DNA from 3 places in the Gelria sp. Kuro-4 genome. Region 3 is predicted to be linked to each of the others. Evidence: riboswitches for the same ligand, from Rfam matches in the RefSeq annotation. Region 3 holds a riboswitch; each other region holds the start of a gene.
The links. Region 3 has a riboswitch for lysine ahead of K5554_RS04925 (APC family permease). Riboswitches for the same ligand answer to the same signal wherever they lie in the genome.

Region 1: linked by a shared signal. The riboswitch ahead of K5554_RS03860 (Na+/H+ antiporter NhaC family protein) and the one ahead of K5554_RS04925 (APC family permease) in region 3 are both predicted to bind lysine.
Region 2: linked by a shared signal. The riboswitch ahead of lysA (diaminopimelate decarboxylase) and the one ahead of K5554_RS04925 (APC family permease) in region 3 are both predicted to bind lysine.

What each region holds. Positions count from the first base shown of each region.
Region 1 covers NZ_AP024619.1:750,649-758,432, reverse strand. Annotated here, with positions in the region: gene K5554_RS03880 (sigma-54-dependent Fis family transcriptional regulator) at 1-149, opposite strand, end outside; gene K5554_RS03875 (CTP synthase) at 204-1,805, opposite strand; gene K5554_RS03870 (MBL fold metallo-hydrolase) at 1,951-2,589, opposite strand; gene rpoE (DNA-directed RNA polymerase subunit delta) at 2,602-3,039, opposite strand; gene K5554_RS03860 (Na+/H+ antiporter NhaC family protein) at 3,183-4,754, opposite strand; lysine riboswitch at 4,868-5,059, opposite strand; gene K5554_RS03855 (M20 family metallopeptidase) at 5,155-6,339, opposite strand; gene K5554_RS03850 (YfcC family protein) at 6,408-7,784, opposite strand, start outside.
Region 2 covers NZ_AP024619.1:2,091,642-2,099,425, reverse strand. Annotated here, with positions in the region: gene spoVAD (stage V sporulation protein AD) at 1-810, shown strand, start outside; gene spoVAE (stage V sporulation protein AE) at 835-1,185, shown strand; gene K5554_RS10490 (spore germination protein) at 1,197-2,663, shown strand; gene K5554_RS10485 (acyl-CoA dehydratase activase-related protein) at 2,680-3,636, shown strand; gene K5554_RS10480 (acyl-CoA dehydratase activase-related protein) at 3,633-4,751, shown strand; gene K5554_RS10475 (acyl-CoA dehydratase activase) at 4,729-5,700, shown strand; lysine riboswitch at 5,789-5,972, shown strand; gene lysA (diaminopimelate decarboxylase) at 6,077-7,417, shown strand; gene K5554_RS10465 (site-2 protease family protein) at 7,585-7,784, shown strand, end outside.
Region 3 covers NZ_AP024619.1:973,778-981,561, forward strand. Annotated here, with positions in the region: gene K5554_RS04910 (DUF2848 family protein) at 1-24, opposite strand, end outside; gene K5554_RS04915 (carbon-nitrogen family hydrolase) at 43-855, opposite strand; gene K5554_RS04920 (GntR family transcriptional regulator) at 936-1,601, opposite strand; lysine riboswitch at 1,827-2,012, shown strand; gene K5554_RS04925 (APC family permease) at 2,201-3,586, shown strand; gene K5554_RS04930 (amidohydrolase) at 3,625-5,277, shown strand; gene K5554_RS04935 (FMN-binding protein) at 5,513-5,857, opposite strand; gene K5554_RS04940 (flavocytochrome c) at 5,877-7,319, opposite strand; gene K5554_RS04945 (creatininase family protein) at 7,776-7,784, opposite strand, start outside.

The sequences.
Region 1 (7,784 bases), 220 kb from region 3:
GCCTGGGCATAAAGCTCCCGCGCATACTGTCCGGTGGCCCCCAGGCGCACATAGGACCGGTCGATGATGCTCACGTCCAGGTCCAGAACGGCGGCGATGGCCTCGGCCACATTCTGGACCGTCTCTTTAATCGCCACAAGTTCCGCCATGCGCTTTACCTCCTCTCCCGGGCGGGCCGCCGGCAGACCAGGCGCCTGACCTGCCTAACCCTTTGCCCCCGTGGCCGCGCGAATGAATTCCCTAAAAAGCGGGTGCGGCCGGTTGGGGCGGGACTTCAGTTCGGGATGAAACTGCGTCCCGACGAACCAGGGGTGGTCGGCCAGCTCGATGATCTCCACCAGCCGCCCGTCGGGGGAGGTGCCGGCCACCTTCAGGCCGCGGGCCTCCAGCTCCGCCCGGTAGGCGTTGTTGAACTCATAGCGGTGGCGGTGCCGCTCCTGCACCACGGACGCACCATAGGCCGCGTGGGCGTGCGTGCCCGGCACCAGGTGGCAGGGGTAGGCCCCCAGGCGCATGGTGCCGCCCTTGGTGGTGATGCCTTTCTGCTCCGGCAGGAGGTCGATCACGGGGTACGGGCTGGCTTCATCGAACTCGGAGCTGTTGGCGCCCGCCCAGTCCAGCACGTCCCGCGCAAACTCCACCACCGCCAGCTGCATCCCGAGGCACAGGCCCAGGTAGGGAACGCGGTGCTCGCGGGCGTAACGCGCCGCCAGGATCTTGCCCTGCGTGCCGCGGTCGCCAAAACCGCCCGGCACCACCACTCCCTGCGCCCCCGCCAGGAGCTCCTCCGGGTCGCCCTCTTCCAAGTCCTCGGCGTTGAGCCAGCGGATGTCCACCCCCACGTCGTTGGCGATGCCGGCATGGTGCAGGGCCTCGGCCACGCTCAGGTAGGCGTCGTGCAGGGCCACGTACTTGCCCACCAGGGCCACGGTGACGCGCCCCGAGGGGTGCTTGGCGCGGCGCACCAGTTCCTCCCACTCGCCCAGGTCGCGCGGGCCGCACTCCAGGTGCAGCCGCTCCACTACAATGTCGTCCAGTCCTTCCTGGGCGAGGACGAGCGGGATCTCGTACAGGCAGTCCACGTCCCGGTTTTCAATAACGGCGCGTTTTTCCGTGTCGCAAAAGAGGGCGATCTTTTCGCGCACCCCGTCGGAAAGCGGCCGGTGCGTACGGCAGACGATGATGTCCGGCTGAATGCCGATGCTGCGCAGTTCCTTGACGCTGTGCTGGGTGGGCTTGGTCTTGAGCTCGCCCGAGGCCTCGATGTAAGGAACCAGAGTGACGTGGATGTAGAGTACGTCGTCGCGCCCCACGTCGCTTTTCATCTGGCGGATGGCCTCGAGAAAGGGCAGGCTCTCAATGTCGCCCACGGTGCCGCCGATTTCGGCGATTACAACATCGGCACCGCTCTCCTGGGCGAGCCGGTGCAGGCGATCCTTGATCTCATTGGTGATGTGCGGGATAACCTGGACGGTCCCGCCGAGGAAATCGCCGCGCCGCTCTTTTTGGATGACGGTGCCGTAAACAGTGCCGGTGGTGACGTTGCTCTGCCGGGTAAGATTGCGGTCGATGAAGCGCTCGTAATGTCCGAGGTCCAGGTCCGTTTCCGCCCCGTCCTCGAGGACGAAGACCTCACCGTGCTGGTAGGGGCTCATGGTGCCCGGGTCCACGTTGATGTAAGGGTCAAATTTCTGCAGGGTCACCTTCACCCCGCGGCTTTTCAGCAGACGCCCGAGGGAGGCGGCGGTTATCCCTTTGCCCAGGGACGAAACCACGCCGCCGGTTACAAATACAAATTTCGCCACAATTCGCCCTCCTTTAACCTCCTGCCTCCAAAAAAAAATTTCTAGCCCAAAAACTAGAAATACCTCTATCTCCGGCGGGCCCGCGCGGCCCCGCCCTTGTCTATTACCTTTCTATTTTAGTAAGCGAAGTCCCGCGTGTCAAGGGTTACATGTAATCTAAAACGACCACGCGGCGCCGCTCGGGCAGGCTTTCGGGTGTAACCTCCAGGGTGGTGGAACGCAGGCGCTCCCCTCCGCCTACCAGGTTGAGGAAGGGCTCCACGCCGGCAATGGGGAAGTCCATCACATCGGTTTTGTAGTGCATGGGGAGAACCAGATTCGGGTTCAGGGCATCCACCACCTCTTTGGCCTGCCGCGCGTCAATGGTGTAATAGCCGCCCACCGGGATCATGAGGACGTGTACGGGGCGCAGGGCCATGATCTGCGCCGCGCTCAGCGGGTGGCCCAGGTCACCCAGGTGCGTCACCCGCAGCCCGTCCAAGGCCATGGTGAACACGGTGTTTTCGCCGCGCCGCGCCCCACCCGCGTCGTCGTGGTGAGTGGCCAGGCCGACGATGCTGATCCCGCGCACGGTGTGCTCGCCCGGCCCACGCACTACGTCCGGGGTTCCCGGGAGCACCTTGACGGCGTTGTGGTCAAAGTGCTCGTGGCTCACGGTGACCACGTCGGGGGCCACCGTGGGCAGGGGGTAGCCTACCGTCTCGTCGAAGGGGTCCGTCAACAGTTTGAGGCCGCTGTCGGCCGTGAGCAAAAAGCAGGAATGCCCGCACCAGCGGATTTTCATCGCCATCGCCTCCTATTCGTCGCCATCGCCGCTAAACCACTCTTCGTCCTCATCCAGGGAAGCGCCCTTTTCCTCGTCGCCGCCCAGGGTGTCCGAAGCCGCCTCTTCCAGGTCCTGGTCCTCGGTGCGGCCGTTCAAACGGCAGCGGTCGTCTTGGTAGCTCTTGCCGAGGAGCGAGGTTGCAGGCACGCTGGAGTGCGAAGAACGCGGGCGCCACTCGGCCAAGCCCCAGCTGCCCTTGCCCATGGGTGTAAAGCGTGGATCCAGGTTCAGGCTGGTATACAGTGTAGCCAGGTCGCTCTGCGAAAGGTCACGCCCGGGCTGCGCCCCTTGCCAGCCGGCGCTTAAGAGCTCGCGAAAATTCATGGGCGCGCGGCTTTGTTTCAGCAGCGCGTAACACCGGTCCAGGGTAAGCTGAATCACGGACTTATCCTTTCCTGCCCGTTCCAAAGCCTGAGCCACCTCCGCCCCCTAGTATGCCAACTTTGGCAGCCGGTCACGTCTCTAGTTGTTATTCGCGCCCTAGCATATTTTTCCTCCCCCGGCCCCAAAAAAATGGTCCGGATTTCTCCGGACCCTGTACAGCCGTTTCTTCAGCGGCCTTCGCTCTCCCGCAGCACCGTGCCGGTAAGCGGTGCCGGTGCCCCTTCGTTCCAGAAGGAGTGGAGGAGCTTCAGCACCACGAGAAAAAGCGCGGTGCTCACCGCCAAAACGAGCCAGCCGCTGGGAAGAAAGCTGACGGTGAGAAAGCCCACGAGGGCCACCCCGGCCGCCGTTACGGCGTAGGGCAGCTGCGTGTTGACGTGGTCCACGTGGTGGCAGGCGCCGCCCGTGGAGGACATGATGGTGGTGTCGGAAATGGGGGAGCAGTGGTCGCCGAAGGTCCCGCCGGCCAGCACGGCAGCCAGCGACGGGATCAGGTAGAGCCCGATGGTGTTGGCCAGCGGCACGGCGATGGGCAGCATGATGGCGAAGGTGCCCCAGGAGGTGCCGGTGGCAAAGGCGATGAAGGCGGAGGCTGCAAAGAGCGCCGCCGGTACCAGGGCCGCCGGCAGGCCCTGGGAAACCACCCCGGCCACCCAGGCGCCGGTGCCGAGCTCCTTACAGATGGCGCCGATGCTCCAGGCCAGGGCAAGGATGGTCACCGCCACCATCATGGACTTAAAGCCCTGCACGATGGCCGTCATAGAGGCGCGCAGGGGAACCACGCGCCGCAAGTGGTAGAAGAGGGTGGTGACGATGATGGTGATGGTGGCGCCGTAAACCAGGGAGGTGGCCGAATCGGTGTTCATGATGGCGTCCCAGAAGCCCTTCTCGCCGTAACCGCCGGTGGCGAGCATGGCGGCGATGGTGCTCACCACCAGGGTGACAATGGGCACCACCAGGTCCACCGGGCGGCTGTTTTCCGCCACCTCAAGGGAAGCGAAATCGTCGCCCGGCGGGGAACCCAGCGACTCGTCGTACAGGACGCCCTCGCTGAGCGCGCGGTGTTCGTGGCGGGCCATGGGTCCGTATTCGAGGTCGGTGAAAGAGGTGGCGAGCACCATAATGAGGATCAGCCAGGCATAAAGGTTGTACGGCACCATGGCCAAAAAGGCCTGGAAGGGATTCAGGGTGATGCCGTAGTGCTCGAATTCCGGCACCAAGAGCGAGATCACATAGGCCACCCAGGTGGAAAGCGGCACCAGGATGCACACCGGAGCAGCAGTGGCGTCGATAATAAAGGCCAGCTTGGCGCGGGAAACGCGGTAGCGGTCGGTGATGGGGCGCATCACCGTGCCTACCGTGAGGCAGTTGAAGTAGTCGTCCATAAAGATGATGATACCTAAAAGCCAGGTAGTGACAAGCGCCAGGGGGCGGCTCTTCACCCGCTTGACTGCCCATAAGCTGAAGGAAACCGGGCTGCCGGAGCGGGCCAGGAGCCCCACGATGCCGCCCAGAAGAAGCACAAAGAGCAGCACGCGCACGTTCCATTCCGGATCCCCCACGGCCTTAATGATGATGTCGACGGCCTTGGTAAAGGCGCCAACGGGGCTGCCTGCGGTGAGGATGAGCGCGCCGGTAAAGATGCCCAGCACCAGGGAGACGAGTACCTCGCGCGTGACGATGGCCAGGGTAATGGCCACCAGCGGCGGCAAAATAGATAACCACCCGAAATTGTCCATGATTGCGCCTCCTTAGCTCTTGGTCTCAGCAATAACCGCCGGCTAAGTGCGTTTGCGGCGCACCGGGTTCACGGGTGGTAAGGCAAAATACACCCTCATCCCCTCCTCTCCCTGAATGAGATAGCGCTCCACCCGGCCGCCGGGTCAGCCAACCGGGTGACAGTTCTGCAGCTGTTCGCTGCAGCCCCAGCCGCGGCCCTCGGGGCGAGGACCGGACTTCGGCGGTGTGGCCCCTTTCCCGGCAGTTCCTCTGCTGCCCTGCTCCCTGCCGGTACTTATGACCTCCCGCGACCTCTACCCCATCCCCCTTGACAAGAGATGAGGTATTATATAGAATTTGCTTTATTTTATCATGGACGCCGCCGGCGTGTCAAGCAGCAGCGCCCGCAGGCGGCGGTTCTTACTGGCTGTCGGCAGCGGCAAACTCGGCCCGCACCGCCTGCCGCAGCTCCGCGTCGAGAAGAACATCGAGCGCGGTGGCGGCCAGGGCCTTGGCCCCCAGCACCATCGCGCGCAGGCCGCCTTCGCTGCCGGCGGCGGCGGCGAATTCGCGGGTGTGCGAGACAAGGGTCGCGGTGCCTATAGAAATATACGGATGAACGGCCGGCACCACGTGGCTCACGTTGCCCATGTCCAGCGAGCCCAAACCCTCACCGCAGGGTACCACCTCTTCCCCCAGCGCCGTCAGGTTGGCCTGCATGGCGCCCGCCAGGGCCGCGTTGTTGCGCATTTCGTCGAAGGAGTACTCGAAGTTGTTCACGGTAAGCTCCGCCCCGGTGGCCAGCGCCCCGGCGCGGGCGCAGTTCACCACCCGGCCCGCCACCTCATCCAGGTATTTGCGGCGCGCGGCCCGCACGTAAAAGCGCGCTACGGCCTCCTCGGGGACAATGTTGGGGGCCTCGCCGCCCCTGGTAATGATACCGTGGATGCGCACATCGGGGCGCACATGCTGGCGGAGCGCGTTCACCGCGTTGAAGGTGAGGATGACCGCATCCAGGGCGTTGATCCCCTCGTGCGGCGCGGAGGCGGCATGCGCCGCCCGCCCGCGGAAGCGGAACTCCAGGGCGTCCATGGCCAGCGAGGGGGCGGTGAGCACGGTGCGGCCGGAGGGGTGGATCATCATGGCGGCATCGATGTCGCGGAAGGCCCCGCCGGCGGCCAGGGGCACCTTGGCGCCGTTCGTCTCCTCGGCCGGGGTACCGAAAACGTGGATGCCGCCCGGCAGAGCCGCAAGAAGCGGCGCCAGCGCCAGGGCCGCGCCCAGCGCCGCCGTGCCGATGATGTTGTGGCCGCAGGCGTGGCCCAGGCCCGGCAGGGCATCGTACTCCGCCAGGAAGGCCACCGCCGGGCGCGCCGCCCGGCCGGCCAGCACCGCGTGGAAGGCGGTGGGGATGCCGAAATACCCCCGTTCCACTGCGAAGCCGGCCGCCGCAAGTTCCCGCGACAGAAGGTCGAGGGCGAAGAACTCCTCCCCGCCCAGCTCCGGGTGGGCATGGATGGCAAGGCAGATCTCTGCCAGGCGCGGCTTCAGCCGCTCTACCTCCCCCCAGGCTTTTTGCTTGAGGGTGCGCAAGTCATTCTCCATTCTGCGACCTCCCGCTCCCGCGTTGCAGTTTTGAGAAAAACAGTGGAAAGTTGATACCTGACCCCGGGTTAGAAGGGGCCGTAGTGGGTAAGCTGGGCGATGGTCATGAAGGTCAGCCCGATGACGTACTGCATAGCGATGAGGGGGGCGACCCAGCGCAGCCACTTGGGCCAGGTAACACCGGCCAGGGCGAGGCCGGCCATGAAGTAGCCCGAGGTGGGGCTGTAGATGTTGGAGATGCCGTCGCCGAACTGGAGCGCCAGCACGGCGGTCTGGCGGGTGACCCCCACCAGGTCGGCCAGGGGCGCCATGATGGGCATGGACACGGCCGCCTGGCCGCTCCCCGAGGGTACCACGAAGTCCAGCACGCACTGGACGCCGTACATCCCCCAGGCGGTGAGGAGGCTGGGCAGACCGCTGATGGCGGTGGCCATGCCGTGGAGCAGGGTGTCCATGATGTGGCCGTCGGAGAGCACCACGAGCAGCGAGCGCGCCAGGCCCACGAGGAGGGCGCCGTAGGTCAGTTCTTTGGCGCCCTTGACGAATTCCTCCGCGATCTGGTCCGGACTGAGGCGTCCCGCCAGCCCGCCGAGGACGCCCATGGCCAGGAACAGCCCTGAGATCTGGGTGATATACCAGCCGAGCTCCACCACGCCGTAGACCAACGTCACCACCGAGGCCAGCAGCACCAGGAGCACCAACGAGTGCTGCGGCTTGAATTCCCGCACTTTATCCAGGCCCAGGTCCTGCTCTTTGGCGCGGTCTTCAGCGTAAGTGGAACTGAGGGTTGGGTTCGCCTTCACCCGGCCGGCGTACCAAAAGATGTAGCCCGCCGTCACCAGGACGAAACTAGCATACGCGGCCAGGCGCAGGCCCATACCCGAAAAGAGCGGCAGCTGGGCGATGCCCTGCGCCACGCCGACGGTGAAGGGGTTCATGAAGGCGGCGGAAAAACCGGCGTTGGCCCCGGCCAGCACGATGCCCGCCGCCGTCACCGAATCGAAGCCCAGGGCCAGCATCAGGGGCACAATGATCGGAATGAAAGCCAGGGTCTCCTCCGCCATGCCGAATATGGCCCCGCCGAGCGAAAAGAGGAGGACGAGGACGGGGATGGCCAGTCGCTCGTTGCCCTTGAGGGCGCGCGCCGCCGCTTCAATCCCGGCCTCGATGGCTCCGGTGGCATTGATGACGGAAAAAGAAGCCCCAACCACAAAAATAAAGAAGATGATATCCGCCGACTGCACCATGCCTTTGTGCACGGCTTGGAAGAGGCCGAAGAAGCCCACCGGGGCCCGCTCCACCACATGGAAAGAGTTCGGGTCGACCACCATGCGCCCGCGGGGGCCTTCCACCTGGTCGTAAGCTCCAGGGGTGACCACCCAGGTGGCTACGGCGGCGATGATGAGGATGGCAAAAAGCAGGACGTAAACGTGTGGGACATGGAG
Region 2 (7,784 bases), 1.1 Mb from region 3:
GCGCTCAAGAAGGCAAACCTCGCTTACGGCGATTTGGATTTCATGTTCGGCGGCGATCTATTAAACCAGATTATCGCCTCCAACTTCGCCGCCCGTGACGTACCGGTCCCTTTTTACGGCCTCTTTGGAGCCTGCTCCACCTTCGCCGAAGCCCTTTCCCTGGCTGGCATCACCCTGGACGGCGGCTTTGCCGCGCGGACGCTGGTCACTGCTTCTTCGCATTACCAGACGGCAGAGCGGCAGTACCGCTTCCCCACCGAGCTGGGGGTACAGCGCAAGCCCACGGCGCAGTGGACGGTAACAGGAGCAGCGGCGGCCGTCATCGGGGAAAGCGGTTCCGGTGCCGCCCTCACCTGTGCCACAGCGGGCAAGGTGGTGGACATGGGTATCAAAGATGTGAACGATATGGGTTCCGCCATGGCGCCTGCGGCGGTGGCCACCATCAAGCAGCACTTTGTGGACACGGGACGCTCCCCGGATTATTACGATGTCATCGCCACCGGCGACCTGGGGAGCGTGGGCAAGGCCCTGGCGGAGGACATGCTGGCGGAAGCAGGCTATGACCTCAGCCGCAATTATACCGATTGTGGGGTGCTGATCTTCCGGCCGGACCAGGATGTGCACGCCGGCGGGAGCGGGTGCGCCTGTTCGGGAGCGGTTTTTTCCGGCTACTTTTACAGCGGGCTCCTGAGCGGCAAGTGGCGCAAGGTGCTTTTGGTGAGTACCGGGGCGCTGCTCAGCCCCACCTCTTACCAGCAGGGTGAATCCATACCGTGCATTGCCCACGCTGTATCCGTGGAAAAAGTCTAAGTGCGAGGGTAGGGGGCATGTACCGTGCAGTACCTACTGGCTTTTGTGGTGGGAGGAGCCATTTGCGCTGTGGGCCAACTCCTGATGGACCTGACACCGTTGACGCCGGCCCACGTACTGGTTCTATTTGTCTCCCTGGGCGCCCTGCTCAGCGGGCTGGGGATTTACGAAAAGCTCGTGCAGGTGGGGGGAGCGGGAGCAACCATTCCGCTCACCGGTTTCGGCTATTCCATTGTGAGCGGGGTGTTTGAGGAAATCGATGCCAAGGGTGCCGTGGGGATCTTAAGCGGGGTGTTTAAGAACACCAGTATGGGCATCGCAGCGGCGGTTTTCTTCGGCTTTGCCATGGCGCTCCTCTTTAACCCGAAGGGCTAGGGGGGACGAGGGTGGAGCTGGCCCGGAAGCTCGAGGACAACCTTGCTTATCTCGAGGCCGAACTCGGCCTTGAGGAAAGCTTCGATATTGTTTCCCGGCGTTTGACGGTGGCCGGGCGGGAGGCGGCGCTGATCTTTGTGGATGGCTTCGCCAAGGACCAGGTCCTGCTGCGGCTGCTGCAGATTCTGCAGGGTCTTACACCCGACAAGGTCGCTCCGCAACCCATCCAAAAACTGCTGGCGCAGTACATCGGTTACATTGAGGTTGACACCGTTGACTCCCTGGAGGACATCCCCAAGCAGGTACTGGCCGGGCCCGTGGCCCTCATTATCGATGGGCAGCGGGAGGCCATCGTCATTGACGCGCGCGAGTACCCGGCGCGCGGCCCGGAAGAGCCGGATATTGAACGGGTAACGCGCGGTTCGCGCGACGGTTTCACCGAAACGCTTGTTTTCAATACTGCTCTCATCCGCCGGCGCGTTCGTGACCCCAAGCTCCGGGTGGAGCTGCAGCAGGCAGGAAAGCGGTCGCTCTCCGATATTGCCGTCGTCTACATCAAAGACATTGCGGACCCGGGACTGGTTAAGCTCATTAAGGAGCGCCTCAAGGCCGTCGATATCGATGGCCTGCCCATGGCGGAAAAATCGGTTGAGGAATTTCTTACCCTGGGCACCTGGAACCCTTTTCCCGAGGTGCGTTACACCGAACGTCCCGACGTGGCCGCCGTGCACATTCTTGAAGGACACGTGCTGATCCTGGTGGACACTTCACCCAGCGCCATCATCGCCCCGGCCACGCTCTTTCACCATGTGCAGCACGCCGAGGAATTCCGGCAGAACCCGCTGGTGGGAGCGTACCTGCGCTGGGTGCGTTTCTTCGGCGTGGCCGCGTCGCTCATCGTCACCCCGCTCTGGCTGCTCTTTGCCCTCCACCCCGAGGTTGTGCCTGCGGCCCTCAAGTTTATCGGGCCGCAGAAGCTGGGGAAGGTGCCCCTTTTCTTCCAGTTTGTCTTTGCGGAACTAGGCCTTGATCTTGTGCGCATGGCCGCCATTCACACGCCCAGCGCCCTGGCCACCGCCCTCGGCATCATCGCCGCCTTTATGATCGGCGACTTTGCGTCCAAGGTCGGGCTGGTTATACCCGAGGTGGTGGTGTACATGGCCATCGCCGCGGTGGGGACGTTCGCTACCCCCAGCTACGAGTTCGGCATGGCCGTCCGGCTCTGCCGGCTGGCACTGCTCATACTGGTGGGTGCCTGGGGAGGAACGGGGCTGGCCGCCGGTCTCATCGGACTCTTTATCCTCCTTACGGCTACCAAATCCTTTAATGTTCCCTACCTCTGGCCGCTCCTGCCCTGGGACGGTGCGGCCCTCTGGGATATTTTATTGCGCCGCCCCATCCCCGTGAAAAGGTTCCGGCCGCGGGCCCTGCATCCCCAGGACCCGGACCGGCTCCCGCCCCGCGCTGATAACACGTGAAGAGGTGAAGCTGAGAATGCGGCTGGGCATACCGCGCGCCCTGCTCTACTACCACTACCACCCGCTCTGGCTGACCTTTTGGCAGCGCCTGGGTGTGGAGGTGGTGACCTCCCCGCCCACCACCAAGGAGATCCTCAACCAGGGAGTCCTGGCGGCCGTCCCCGAGGCCTGCCTGCCGGTGAAGGTGTTCTACGGCCACACCCTCCAGCTGGTTCCCCGGGTGGATTATCTTTTCGTGCCGCGGCTGGTGAGCGCCGAGCCGGGAACCTACATCTGTCCTAAGCTCATGGGCCTGCCGGACATGCTGCGCCATGCCGGCCTGAAGCTCCCCCCGGTGCTCGGGCCCACGTTGAACGCCCGCCTGGGGCGCCGGGCCTGGGAGAACAGCCTGCTTAATACGGCCCGGGTGCTGGGCTTTACGGTTGCGGACGCCAGGGCCGCCTGGCGGGCGGCCGCCGGCGAACAGGCGCGTTACCTGGTGCGCCTGGGTGAGGGGAGGGCACCCCTGGAGGAGGAAGGCGTGGCCCCGGAAGCAGCGGCCGCACCGGTTAAGGGCACCCTCTTGGTGCTGGGACACCCTTACAACGTCTTCGACGAGTTTGTCAACATGGGACTCATCGCGCGCCTTAAGCGCCGGGGTTACCGCGTGCTTACCGCGGAGATGCTGCCCAGCCGGCTCATCGCCGCCGAGGCGGCACGGCTTCCCAAGTCGCTCTTTTGGAGCCTGGGCCGGCTCATCCTAGGCGCAGGCGGCCACTACCTGCGCGGGGGCGGTGTCGCCGGCATCATCCACGTGGTGTCCTTCGGCTGCGGCCCCGACTCCCTGGTGGGCGAGCTCCTGGAACGCCGCGCCCACCGCCGGGGACGCTTACCCTTTCTCCTTTTAACCCTGGATGAGCACACGGGTGAAGGCGGTTTGGTGACCCGCGTGGAGGCTTTCCTGGACATGATCGAATGGAGGGGCGCGTCGTGAAGGTGACTTTTCCTCATATGGGGCACATCTATATCCCGCTGCGCGCTTTTTTTACGGCCTTGGGGGTGGAGGTGGTGGTGCCTCCTCCGGTCAGCCGGGAGACGCTGAGCCTGGGGACGCGCTATGCACCGGAGTTCGCCTGTTTGCCGCTCAAGGTGAACGTGGGCAACTTCCTTGAGGCGGCCCGCAAAGGGGCGGATACCGTGGTGATGGCCGGCGGGGTGGGACCCTGCCGCTTCGGTTATTACGCCCAGGTGGAGCAGGAAATCTTGCGCGACCTGGGAGTAAATCTGCGCATGGTGGTGCTGGAGCCCCCGCAGGGCCACTGGCGGGAACTCTGGCAGGGCCTGCGCGACATCACCGGCGGGGCCGGCCTGCGGGAGATCTGGCGGGCCGGCCGGCTGGCCTGGCGCAAGCTGACCGTCCTGGACGAACTGGAACACGAGGTGCATCGGGCGCGGGCGCAGGAAGGTGAGCGCGGGGCCACCACCAGGGCGTGGCAAAGGATTCTCGACCAGGTGGATGAAGCCGGCAGCGTGCCGGAGGTGGAGGAGGCGGCCCGCCGGGGGAAGGTACTCCTTAAGGCTCTGCCTCGCCGGGAAGGCGAGGCCCCGCTGCGCATCGGGATCGTGGGCGAGATTTACACGGTGCTGGAGCCGGCCGTGAACCTGGAGTTGGAGCGCGTGCTGGGGGAAATGGGCGCTATCGTGGAGCGCTCCATCTACCTCAGCGACTGGGTGAAAACCAACTTGGTGCTACACTCCCTGCACCTCAGGGACGACCGGGAAGAGTACCGCCTGGCTGCGCCCTACCTGGGCCACTTTGTCGGCGGGCACGGCCTGGAAAGCATCAGCTGGACCGTGCGTTACGCCCGCGCCGGTTTTGACGGGGTTATTCAGCTGGCGCCGCTCACCTGCATGCCGGAAATAGTGGCGGAAAGCATCCTGCCCAAGGTGAGCCGGGATGTGGGTATTCCTGTCCTCACCTTTATGCTGGATGAGCATGCCAGTGAGGTAGGGGTGCGCACCCGGCTGGAGGCCTTCTGCGACCTCCTGTGCGCCCGGCGCCGGCAGAAAGAAGGAGGAACAGCGTTTGCAGGCGTATCTCGGCATTGACGTCGGTTCGGTGAGCACCAACCTGGTACTTTTAGACGAAGGGGGGGAAGTGCTCACCAGCCTTTACCTCAGGACCCGCGGCAATCCCATCCGGGCCGTGCAGGAGGGCCTGGCCTGCGTGGAGCGGGAAATCCCTGCGCGCCTCAGCATCGCCGGTGTTGGTACCACCGGCAGCGGGCGGCAGCTCGCGGCGGCCATGGTGGGCGCCGATGCGGTGAAAAACGAGATCACCGCTCATGCGGTGGCCGCCTTGAGCCAGGTCCCGGCCGTGCAGACGGTGCTGGAGATCGGGGGCCAGGATTCCAAGATCATCATCCTCCGCCACGGCGTGGTGGTGGACTTTGCCATGAATACCGTCTGCGCGGCCGGAACGGGTTCCTTTCTCGACCGCCAGGCGGCCCGGCTGGGCGTGCCCATCGAGGAGTTCGGCGGCCTGGCCGTGAAAGCCGCCAACCCGGTACGGATCGCCGGCCGCTGCGCTGTCTTTGCCGAGTCGGACATGATTCACAAGCAACAGCTGGGACACCCGGTGGAGGATATCGTGGCCGGGCTCTGCCAGGCCTTGGTGCGCAACTACCTGAACAACGTGGCTAAAGGGAAGGAAATCCGCTCCCCTATTCTTTTTCAGGGCGGCGTGGCGGCCAATGTGGGCATGCGCCGGGCCTTTGAAGAGGCGCTGGGCCGGGCGGTCACGGTACCGGCGCACCACGCGGTCATGGGGGCGCTGGGGGCCGCCCAGCTGGCCCGCCGGGCCGTGGCCGACGGCAGCCCTTCCCGCTTCCAGGGCTTTGACGTGAGCCGCTGGCGTTTTCAGGTGGCCAGCCGCTCCTGCAGCGGCTGCGCCAACCAGTGCGAGGTGGTGGAGATTCGTGCCGGCGACCGGGTGCTGGCGCGCTGGGGCGACCGCTGCGGCCGCTGGAGCCTCACCGGCGAGGCCGCCGGCAGGTAAAATGTATGTTACGGCGCCGCACGGCGTTGACAGCGGGGACAGGGGCGTGTTATGATAAGCGCAAACTTTTAGCACCTCATCTCGGCTGAGGTGGGGTAGAGGCGCGAGGGCCAAGAGTAACCCGCTCGAGCAGGGCAGCGAGGAAGGCGGGGGAAAGGGGCCGTCGCCGAAGCAGGGAAGAGGCGCCGGCTTCCCGGCTGGGCCCAGGCTGAACAAGTCTGGGACTGTCACCGGCGGTTTACCGTGGCTGCCGGTGGAGCGCTATCTCACGGAAAGGGGGTAGCCAGGGATGAGAGTGTCCCGTTCCGCTAAAGGCCGCTTTCTCGTTTAGTTTTACTCCCCAGCGGAGGGTTAAACAAGCGAGGAGGCGGACGTAATGAAGCTTATGGGGACGGCCCGGATAAACGGGCAAGGGTATCTGGAGATCGGCGGTGTGCCTGTACCGGACCTGGCAGCGCGGTACGGCACCCCGCTTTATGTCATGGATGAAGAGCTCATCCGCGCCAACTGCCGCAGCTGGCGCAAGGCGGCGCAGGCGAACTTCCCCCGGGCCGAGGTGGCCTACGCCTGCAAGGCCTTTTGCACCCTGGCCATGTGCCGCCTGGCCGAGGAAGAGGAACTGGCCCTGGATGTGGTCTCCGGCGGCGAGCTCTACACGGCGCTGACGGCGGGCTTTCCGGCGGGACGCATTTACTTCAACGGCAACAATAAGAGCCCGGCCGAGCTGGAGCAAGCAGTGCGGGCGCGGGTGGGGCGCATCATCGTCGATAACTTTTACGAGCTCGACCTCCTGGAAGAAGTGGCGGCACGGCTGCACCAGCGGGTGAGTGTTCTCCTCCGGGTCTCGCCCGGGATTGAGGCGCACACCCACGCTTACGTTCAGACCGGCCAACTGGATTCCAAATTCGGCTTTACGCTGGAAAACGGTCAGGCGCTTACGGCAGTGGAGGAGGCTCTAACGAAGAGCCGCCTGGATCTTAGAGGGTTGCACTGTCACATCGGTTCGCAAATCTTTGCCCTTGATGGCTACGTTAAAGCGGCCCAGGTGATGATCGATTTTCTTGGCGAAGTGAGGCGCCTCACCGGCCTTACCTTCGAGGAATTGGACCTGGGCGGAGGGCTGGGGGTGTACTACAGCGACGACGATGCCCCGGTGAGCCCGGCCGCCTGTATCGATACCATCGCGGCGGCCCTCAAGGCTTACTGTCAGGAGAAGCGCTTTCCCCTGCCGAAGGTGATCTTCGAGCCCGGCCGTTCCATCGTCGGCCCGGCGGGAACTGCTGTCTACCGGGTAGGGGCGCGCAAGGAAATCCCGGGCGTGCGCACCTACGTCGCCGTGGACGGTGGTATGGCCGATAACCCGCGCCCGGCCCTCTATGGGTCGCGCTACAGCGCCCTGGTGGCCAACAAGGCGAATCACCTGCCGGCCGAGGTGGTGACCATTGCCGGCAAGTGCTGTGAGTCGGGCGATGTACTCATCCAAGACATTAACCTGCCGCGGCTGGAGCCGGGCGACCTCATCGCCGTCTTTACGGCCGGGGCCTATCAGTATTCCATGGCCAGCAACTACAACCGCCTGGCCCGCCCGGCGGTGGTCTTTGTCCGCGATGGCCGGGCCTCTGTGGTGGTCCAGCGGGAAAGCCTGGCGGACCTGGTGCGCAACGACCGCATTCCCGCCGCGTGGCGTGAGCAGGAGTCTTTGCGGGCGGTGCGCTGAAACGAATGCGCAAGCCAGACGGGGACCGGCCCCGTTCTGGCTTTTTTTCGCCCCTTGGTTGTGCTATAATTTCCCTTAAGTGGCACGCCGGGAAAGGCGCCGGCGCGCAGGCGATGAAGCGCGACTGGACCGGCCGGGCCGCGGGACAAAGAGGAAGGAAGGTACGTATGTGGCTTGCCCGCGACATGATCTTTCGCATTCCGGCCCTGCTGCTGGCGCTGACGGTACATGAGTATGCCCATGCGAAGGTGGCGGATGCGCTGGGTGATCCCACGCCCCGCGCTTACGGGCGGCTGACGCTTAATCCGCTGGCTCACCTGGACCCTTTAGGGCTCTTAATGCTCTGGCTGGTGCGCTTCGGCTGGGC
Region 3 (7,784 bases):
GATGGTAAAGGATAATTGCTGCATGTTGTTCCTCCTGCTCGTTTACTTGCATTGCGGTGCGGGAGCATACACTTCCGGCCGGCGGTCGGCAAAGACAGCGATGCGGCGGCGCACCTCTGCGACGCTGTCCAGGTTCAGGTTGACGCTCAGGATCACCTCCTCTTCTCCTGCTTCCACCAGGACCTCGCCCCAGGGGTCGATGACCGCGGAGTGACCGGAGTTGACCAGGTTGCCTACCGGCCCGCAGGCGTTGCAGGCGACCACAAAGAACTGGTTCTCGATGGCCCGGGCTCGTAAGAGCGTGCGCCAGTGCTCCACCCGCGGGTGCGGCCACTCCGCCGGGACAAAGAGCACCTGGGCACCGGCCAGGGCCAGGCCACGCACAAGTTCAGGAAAGCGCAGGTCGTAGCAGATGATGCTGGCCAGAGAAATGCCCTCCAGGGTGAAGAGCGAAGGGGTGGTCCCGGCGGCGAACCGGTCCTTTTCCCCCGAGGGGGAGAAGAGATGAATCTTGTCGTAGCGAGCCACCTCCTGCCCCACGCGGTTAAAAACGTAGGTGGTGTTGCGCACCTCGCCGTCCAGGCCGAAGCGTACCACCGAACCGCCGACAATGTTCACCCGGTGCTCGCGCGCCAGCCCGGACAGCAGCTGGCGGCTCTCTCCTTCTTCGGCGGCGTCGGCATGGGCCGCCAAGTCAGTGGGGAAGAAGCCCACGTTGAATGTCTCCGGGAGCAGAAGCACATCCGGTTCGTCCTTGGCCGCGCGCGCGATCAGCTCAGCGGCGTGCGCCAGGTTGCGCTCTTTCTCACCCAACTCGACCTGCATCTGGATCACGCTGACTCTCAGTTGTGACATACCCTCACTCCTCCTTACAAGCGCAGTAAACAGCGTCTTTTCAGCGTAGTTTGGCAAGCAGCGGGCAAGCGGGCACGGCGCTAGGGGCGCCACAGGTTCGGCAGGTTCTTGCCCACCGCCAGCTTGGTGATACTCAGGTGAGCCGTTATGGCATCGTTGAACTTGGCGTACGACCCCTCCTTCAACCCGGCAAGAATGGCCTGGTGCTCAACCAGTACTTGGGCCATGCGACCAGGTGTCTGGATGGCTTCCAGCCCGAGGCGCAACAGGTGATCGCGCAAACTGTCGTAAAAGCGGTAGAGGCGTTCATTGCCGGCTGCGCGCACCAGGGCCAGGTGAAACTCCCGGTCGGCCGCGATGAATTCCACCGACTGGTGCCGTTGCGCCAGCTCTGTCTGCACACCCAGGACGTCGGTCATTTGCTGCAGGCAGATTTCGTTGCTGCGCTCGATCAGCTTCTGCCCGGCCAAGCGCTCCAGCACCAACCTTAGTTCGTACACTTCATCCAAGTCTTTCAGGGAAATCTCGGCCACTTGCGCTCCTTTGTGCGGGATGAGCGTTACGAAACCTTCAACCTCCAAGGCCTGCAGGGCTTCACGAATGGGCGTCCGGCTGACGCCGAATGAATTAGAGAGTTCATTTTCACTTAAAAACTGACCAGGGGCGAAAGCCCGGGTGATTATGGCCTGCTTGATGAGCTTATAGGCCTTTTCTTTAGACGAACGGTAAGCAGGGTCTTGGCCCATAACCTATCCCTCCACCTCCCCATACAACCTGTATACAATGTGTATATGTAAATTGGTATTCGCCACAGTTACGGGAAAACCCTGCTTTTTAAGGTACAAAACTTAACCCGGTATCCACCAGAAAATCCCTATTTTCTCTTGACGGTTGTTCTTTAAGGGGTTATCATAATGAACAAATATAATATCAATGCCTCATCTCAGTCCTTCGGGTGCTGGGCACCGCTGAGGTGAGGTAGAGGCGCGGCAGGTCAAGAGTAGCCACCCGGAGCAGGGCAGCGACGAGGGGTGGGGAAAGGGGCCGCCGCCGAAGCCGGGGTGCCGCACCGGAACCCCGAGCTGGGTCGGCAGTTAAGAACTGCCGGACTGTCACCGCCGGCTTCCCCGGGCCGGCGGTGGTGAGCTATCTCACCGCAGGGGAAAGGAGGGATGGGCTGTACGCGCCTTCAGGGCCGGGCCTGTCTGCCTGGCTTTTGTTTTACCCATTTTGCCGGCGGCGCCTGCCGCGCGGCCCAGGCAAGGGCAACCCCGAAGGAACGCCACCTCGGAAGCGGGGCCGACACCAAAACACTGGTTTAAGAGGATTTGAGGGAGGGAAAACCATGAGCAATGCCAAGATTGCCGAGCTTGCCAGCTTGGACACGGAGCTCAAGCGGGAGTTGGGCCTCTGGGAAGGCGTTTCCATCATCGGCGGCATCATGATCGGCTCCGGCATTTTCTTCCTGGGTTCCTTTGTGCTGCAGCGCTCGCAATTGGCACCGGGGCTGGCGCTCCTCGCTTGGCTGGCGGGCGGCATTATTACGCTGCTGGCCGGTCTCTGTTACGCCGAGCTGGGCGCCTCCATCCCGCGGGCGGGCGGCGCCTATGTTTACCTGCGCGAGGCGTACGGGCCGCTCTTTGGCTTCCTCCAGGGCTGGACGGCCTTCTTTGTCTCGGCGTCCGGTTCCATCAGCGCCCTGGCGGTGGCCTTCGCCACCTATTTCAGCGCCGTTGTGCCCCTCAGCCCCTTTGGCATCAAGATGCTCGCCATCGGCACCATCATTTTCCTTACTATCATCAACGCCCTGGGCGTTAAGCTGGGCGGGCAGGTGCAAAACGTCCTCATGGTGGCGAAGCTGCTGCCCATCGTCATCATCATCGCTGCGGGCCTTATCTTCGGCTCTGCCGGCAACACCATGACGGTCTTCCCCGGCGGCGCGGGCCTCATAAGCTCCTTCGGCATGGCCCTCATCGCCTCGCTCTGGGCTTACGAGGGCTGGAGCAACGTCAACACCATCGCTGAGGAAATCAAGAACCCGCAGCGCAACCTGCCGCTGGCCCTGCTCATCGCCATCGGCGGCGTTACGGCGATTTACGTTCTTTTCAACTTCGCGCTCCTCAAAGTGCTTCCTGCGGCTGCCATTGCCGAGGACGCCAAGCCGGCGGCCGCGGCGGCCAAACTCATCTTCGGCCCCTGGGGGGCTTCCCTGGTAACCCTGGGCGCACTCATCTCCATCTTCGGCTCCACCAACGGCTGCGTGCTGGTATTCCCGCGCATGTACTACGCCATGGCAAAAGACGGGCTCTTCTTCCCGCTCTTTACCGAAGTGCACCCGCGCTACCGCACGCCCATCCCATCGCTTATCGCCTCGGCGGTTGTAGCGATCATCCTTCTTTACACCGGAACCTTCCAGCAGCTCACCACCATGGTGGTATTCGCCGGCTGGGTGTTCTACACCCTCACCATCGTTTCGATCTTCATCCTGCGCAAGAAGTATCCCGACCTGCCGCGGCCCTATAAAGTTTGGGGGTACCCGGTGGTGCCGGTCCTCTCCGTGCTCACCTCGCTTTTCCTTTTGATCAATTGTCTCAAAGAGGATCCGCGTTCCTCGCTTTTCGGCCTGGTGATCCCGGCCCTGGGCGTGCCGGCCTACTACTGGTTTAAGACGGCCCAGGCGCGGCGCGAGGCACGCCTGGCGGCGGAGGGCGTTGCCTCAGGGCACGAATGAGCAATGAAGAGAATTTGTGCAAGGAGGTGTTGGGGGCGTTGGCCGGGTCGGCGCCCCTCCTTATGGAAGCAGACTTAGTCTTGCGCGGCGGGCGCGTGCTCACCCTGGTGCCGGAGCAGCCGGAAGTTGAGGCGGTGGCCGTCCGGGGGAACCGCGTGCTGGCCGTGGGCACGGAAAGCGAACTTAAGGCCTACCTGGGACCCCAGACGGAGGTTATCGATGCGCAGGGCCTGACGGTGGTCCCCGGGCTTACCGATACCCATCTGCACCTGCTGCACTACGGCTTCGCGTTGAACCAGGTGGACCTGGGCGGGGTGCGCTCGGTGGGAGAGCTGCGCCGGCGCGTGGCCGACTTTGTAGCGCAGCGCAAGATCAAGCCCGGCCGCTGGGTGCTGGGACGCGGCTGGGACCAGAACCTCCTGGCTGAGGGGCGCCTGCCGCGGAAGGAAGATCTCGACGGCATCGCGCCGGAAAACCCCATGCTGCTTTCGCGCATCTGCGGCCATGCCGCCCTCCTCAACCGCCGGGGCCTCGAGGCGGCCGGGCTCACGGCGGCCACCCCCGATCCCGAGGGCGGCCGGCTGCAGCGGGGCGAGGGCGGCGAGCTCACCGGCATTGTCTTTGAGCTGGGAGCCATCGGGCTGGTGCAGCGGGCCATTCCGGCCGCCGGGCCGGCCGACCTGGAGGAGGCCCTGGCGCTGGCCACGGCGCGTGCCGCTCAAGCCGGGCTCACCGAGGCCCACTCAGACGACTTAGGCTCGGCCGGCGGCTTTGCGCGCGCTGCGGCGGCCTACACCGCCCTGGCCGAGGGCGGCAGACTCCCCCTGCGCATCCGGATGGCGCTCCTCGTGGGCTCCCTGGGGGAACTGAAGGACGTGCTGGCGGCGGCGCAGGACTGGCAGTCCCCTTCGGAGCTGATCAGCCTGGGACCCATCAAGATCGTCTCTGACGGCTCTCTAGGAGCCCGCACGGCAGCGCTGGAGGAGCCGTACAGCGATGCGCCGGGCGAGCGGGGGTTGATGAATTTCGCCGCGGAAGAGCTTAGAGAAATGGTGACCCTGGCGCATCGGGCCGGCTTTCAGGTGGCTGTCCACGTGATCGGCGACCGGGCGGCGCGCCTGGCGCTCGAGGCCGTTGAAGCGGCCCAGGCCAGGTACCCGCGACCGGACGCGCGCCATCGCCTGGTGCACTGCCAGATCATGAACCCCGCCCTTTGGGAGAAGATGCGGGCGCTGGGCGTAGCCGGGGACGTGCAGCCGCGCTTCGTCGCCTCCGACTGGCCCATGGTGGAAAGCCGGGTGGGGAAGGAGCGGGCGCGCACCAGCTACGCCTGGAAGTCCATGCTGGCGAGGGGTCTACACCTGGCCGGCGGCTCCGACTGCCCGGTGGAACCGCTCGACCCGCTTCTTGGCCTGCACGCCGCCATCGCCCGCACCGACCCGGCCGGGAACCCGGCGGGCGGCTGGCAGCCTGCGGAGAAGCTGGCGCCCCTTACGGCCCTCGGCCTCTTCACTGAGGGTGCGGCCTACGTGGCCCGCGCCGAGGGCGAGCGCGGCCGCCTCGCCCCCGGCTACCTGGCCGACCTCACCGCCTTCGCCGGCGACTACCTGGCCGCCCCGGAAGAAACCGCCCTGGCCAACGACGTGCGCCTCACCATCTCTGCCGGGCGGGTGGTGTACCGGCGGTCTTAGGAGCGCGTTCCGGCAGATTCCTAAGAAACCCCTTGGCCGGGAAACGGTTCTCCCGTTTTCGGTGTTGGACTTCCCGGTTTCCTCCAAGCGTAAGGACCTGCCCCCACTGCGGGACAGGTCCTCGGCTTTTCTTCTTGGACTGCAGGCACAGGCGCCGGTGAAGTACGGCTGCTTGACCCGCGCCTGTGCCTGGCGTAAACGATACGGGGTGAAGGTTGGAACTGCAAAGGAAGGCCTATTTCTTGGCTTGGCTCAAAGCGTTCTGGACAGCTTCTTTGATCCCGTTGCTGGTGTACGTGGCCCCGCTCACCGCTTCCACATCGGTGGATTGTTTCTCAACAATGAGCTGAGGAATCTTGGCGATGGCGGAATCGCTGATGCCCGGTGTTTCTTGGTGCTGGGTGACGTCCACGGCCGTGATTCTACCCTTCTCGACCTTTACTGTAACGGCGATCGGGCCGCCCATTCCTTTACCGCTGCCGCTGTAGGTGCCGTCTTTCCACTTCGCTGCCGGAGCGCAACCGGAAGTGATCAACATTAGGACCAATGCCGAACTTACTGCCGCTGCTAATCTTTTCATTGCTTTGATTCCCACCCTTTTACTCTTTTGCCGCATTGGTTCCCGCGACCTTGCCGGTGACGGCCGCATGTGTCAGTGAATCACCGCCGATGTAGCCGTAGGCCCGGTAACCGCCGGTCGTTTCACCCACAGCATAGAGGCCCGGAATAACAGAGCCGTCCTTATTCAGTACCTGGCAGGCGGCATTGATCTTAAGGCCGCCCGGGGTCATGATCGTACCTGTCTTGACCTTGATGAAGTAGAAAGGAGCCGTTTTTAGTTCCTCAACGAAGATTTCCCGCCCGAACCGATCCGGCTGTTCCTTTCTGACCGCCTTATTATACTCTGCAACGGTGGCCTTCAGGTTGTCAGCGGGAACGCCCATTTTCTCGGCCAGTTCGTCCAAGGTTGCGGCCTCGGTGACCATGCCCTTCTTGATGTATTCCGGTACCTTATAGACAAGCTCCTTGACCCGGCTGTCGAAGACCTCGTAGACGAAAGGCTCACCCAGTTCCAGTACCTTCTGGGCGGTTTCGGCGTAAGATGCCGTTTCGTCGGAAAAGCGTCGGCCCTGAGAATTCACCAAGATGGCACCCTTGGAAAGAACCAACGACGTGATAAGTTGCTTCTTGTCCACTTCAACCGTGGGAGTGAGCCAAGGCACGTCCAGGTCTACCGTGTCGGCTCCCAGCTTAAGCGCTTCATCAAGCATCTCCCCGGTTGTGCCGGGGCTGCCCGCATAAATAACACCTTTGGCCGCGGGTGTGTACTTCGCCAAACGTTCCGGATCGGCTGCAAAGCCGCCTACTGCCAGGACTACGTTCTTAGCGTTGAACTTAAGAACTTGCCCTTCTTTGTTCTTCGCTTCCACACCGGTGACCTTACCGTTGCCGTCTGTAATAAGGGCGACGGCCGGGGTTTCGTAAAAGATTTCAACTCCCTTGCTCTCTGCCGCCTTCACCAGGGCCGAGATCGGCCCCGATGCGTCTGGAAGCGCTTGGTGCGCTCGGGGCGCCGAGCTCCCCATAACGGGGGTCACCTTATCGGAGAACTTGACGCCCAAAGACATGAGCCAGTCAATTGTCTCACCGCCACGTTCGGCGATCATGCGCACCTGTTCAGGGTCGCGCCTGCCTCCGCTTTTGTCCATAGCGTCCTTGTAGAAGGCTTCAGCTGAGTCCTTAATCCCCGCATTGCGCTGAATCGAAGTATTCCCCACATAGAAGATTCCTGTTGAGAGAATGGAGTTACCGCCCGCGAAGGCCAGCTTCTCGAGCAGCGCAACTTTGGCGCCGTTCTCGGCTGCCGCGACGGCACTTGTGAGGCCGCCCAGGCCGGCCCCGACAACTACCACATCGTAGTCTTTACCGGAGCCTCCTGCAGAAGACTGCCCGGAGTCCTTGCTTGTTTCACAACCGGTGAGCCCAAGTGTAAGAAAGACAGCCAGGGCGAATGAGAGGGCTCTAAACAGCTTATTCCTCAACTGGGTCTCCTCCTTGAAATGCTGTGTACTGGTTTACGAGATCATTGTGAAAAACTTAACTACATCTTATACCTCATTGTTAGACCTACGGCGATAAAGACCCTCCCTCAGCCTGCCGCTTCGAAACACTGCCATCCCTTGTTGCGCCTAGATAGGTCTGGTATCTGCACCTCCTTTTCTTCTTGTGTATTCGTTATCAAGGCGGAGATTCCTGCTGGAAAAACAGCCTTATATCAAATGTTTGACAAATCAATATCATACCCTGCCAGGCAATAGAGAGCTGCGCATTCCTCACGATCGCTCGCCCCGCGCCGGAGTAACAGGTGACGTGCTGTGCTTTGTGAGTGCCCAACGACCTTTCCTCACAATCTCCACCATAGTCAGTTCACATCCAGGCACTTCAAAAAAAGGGGCCTGCCTCAGAGGAGGCAGACCCAGTTTTCGTCTTCAGGCTTGCTAGTTAAT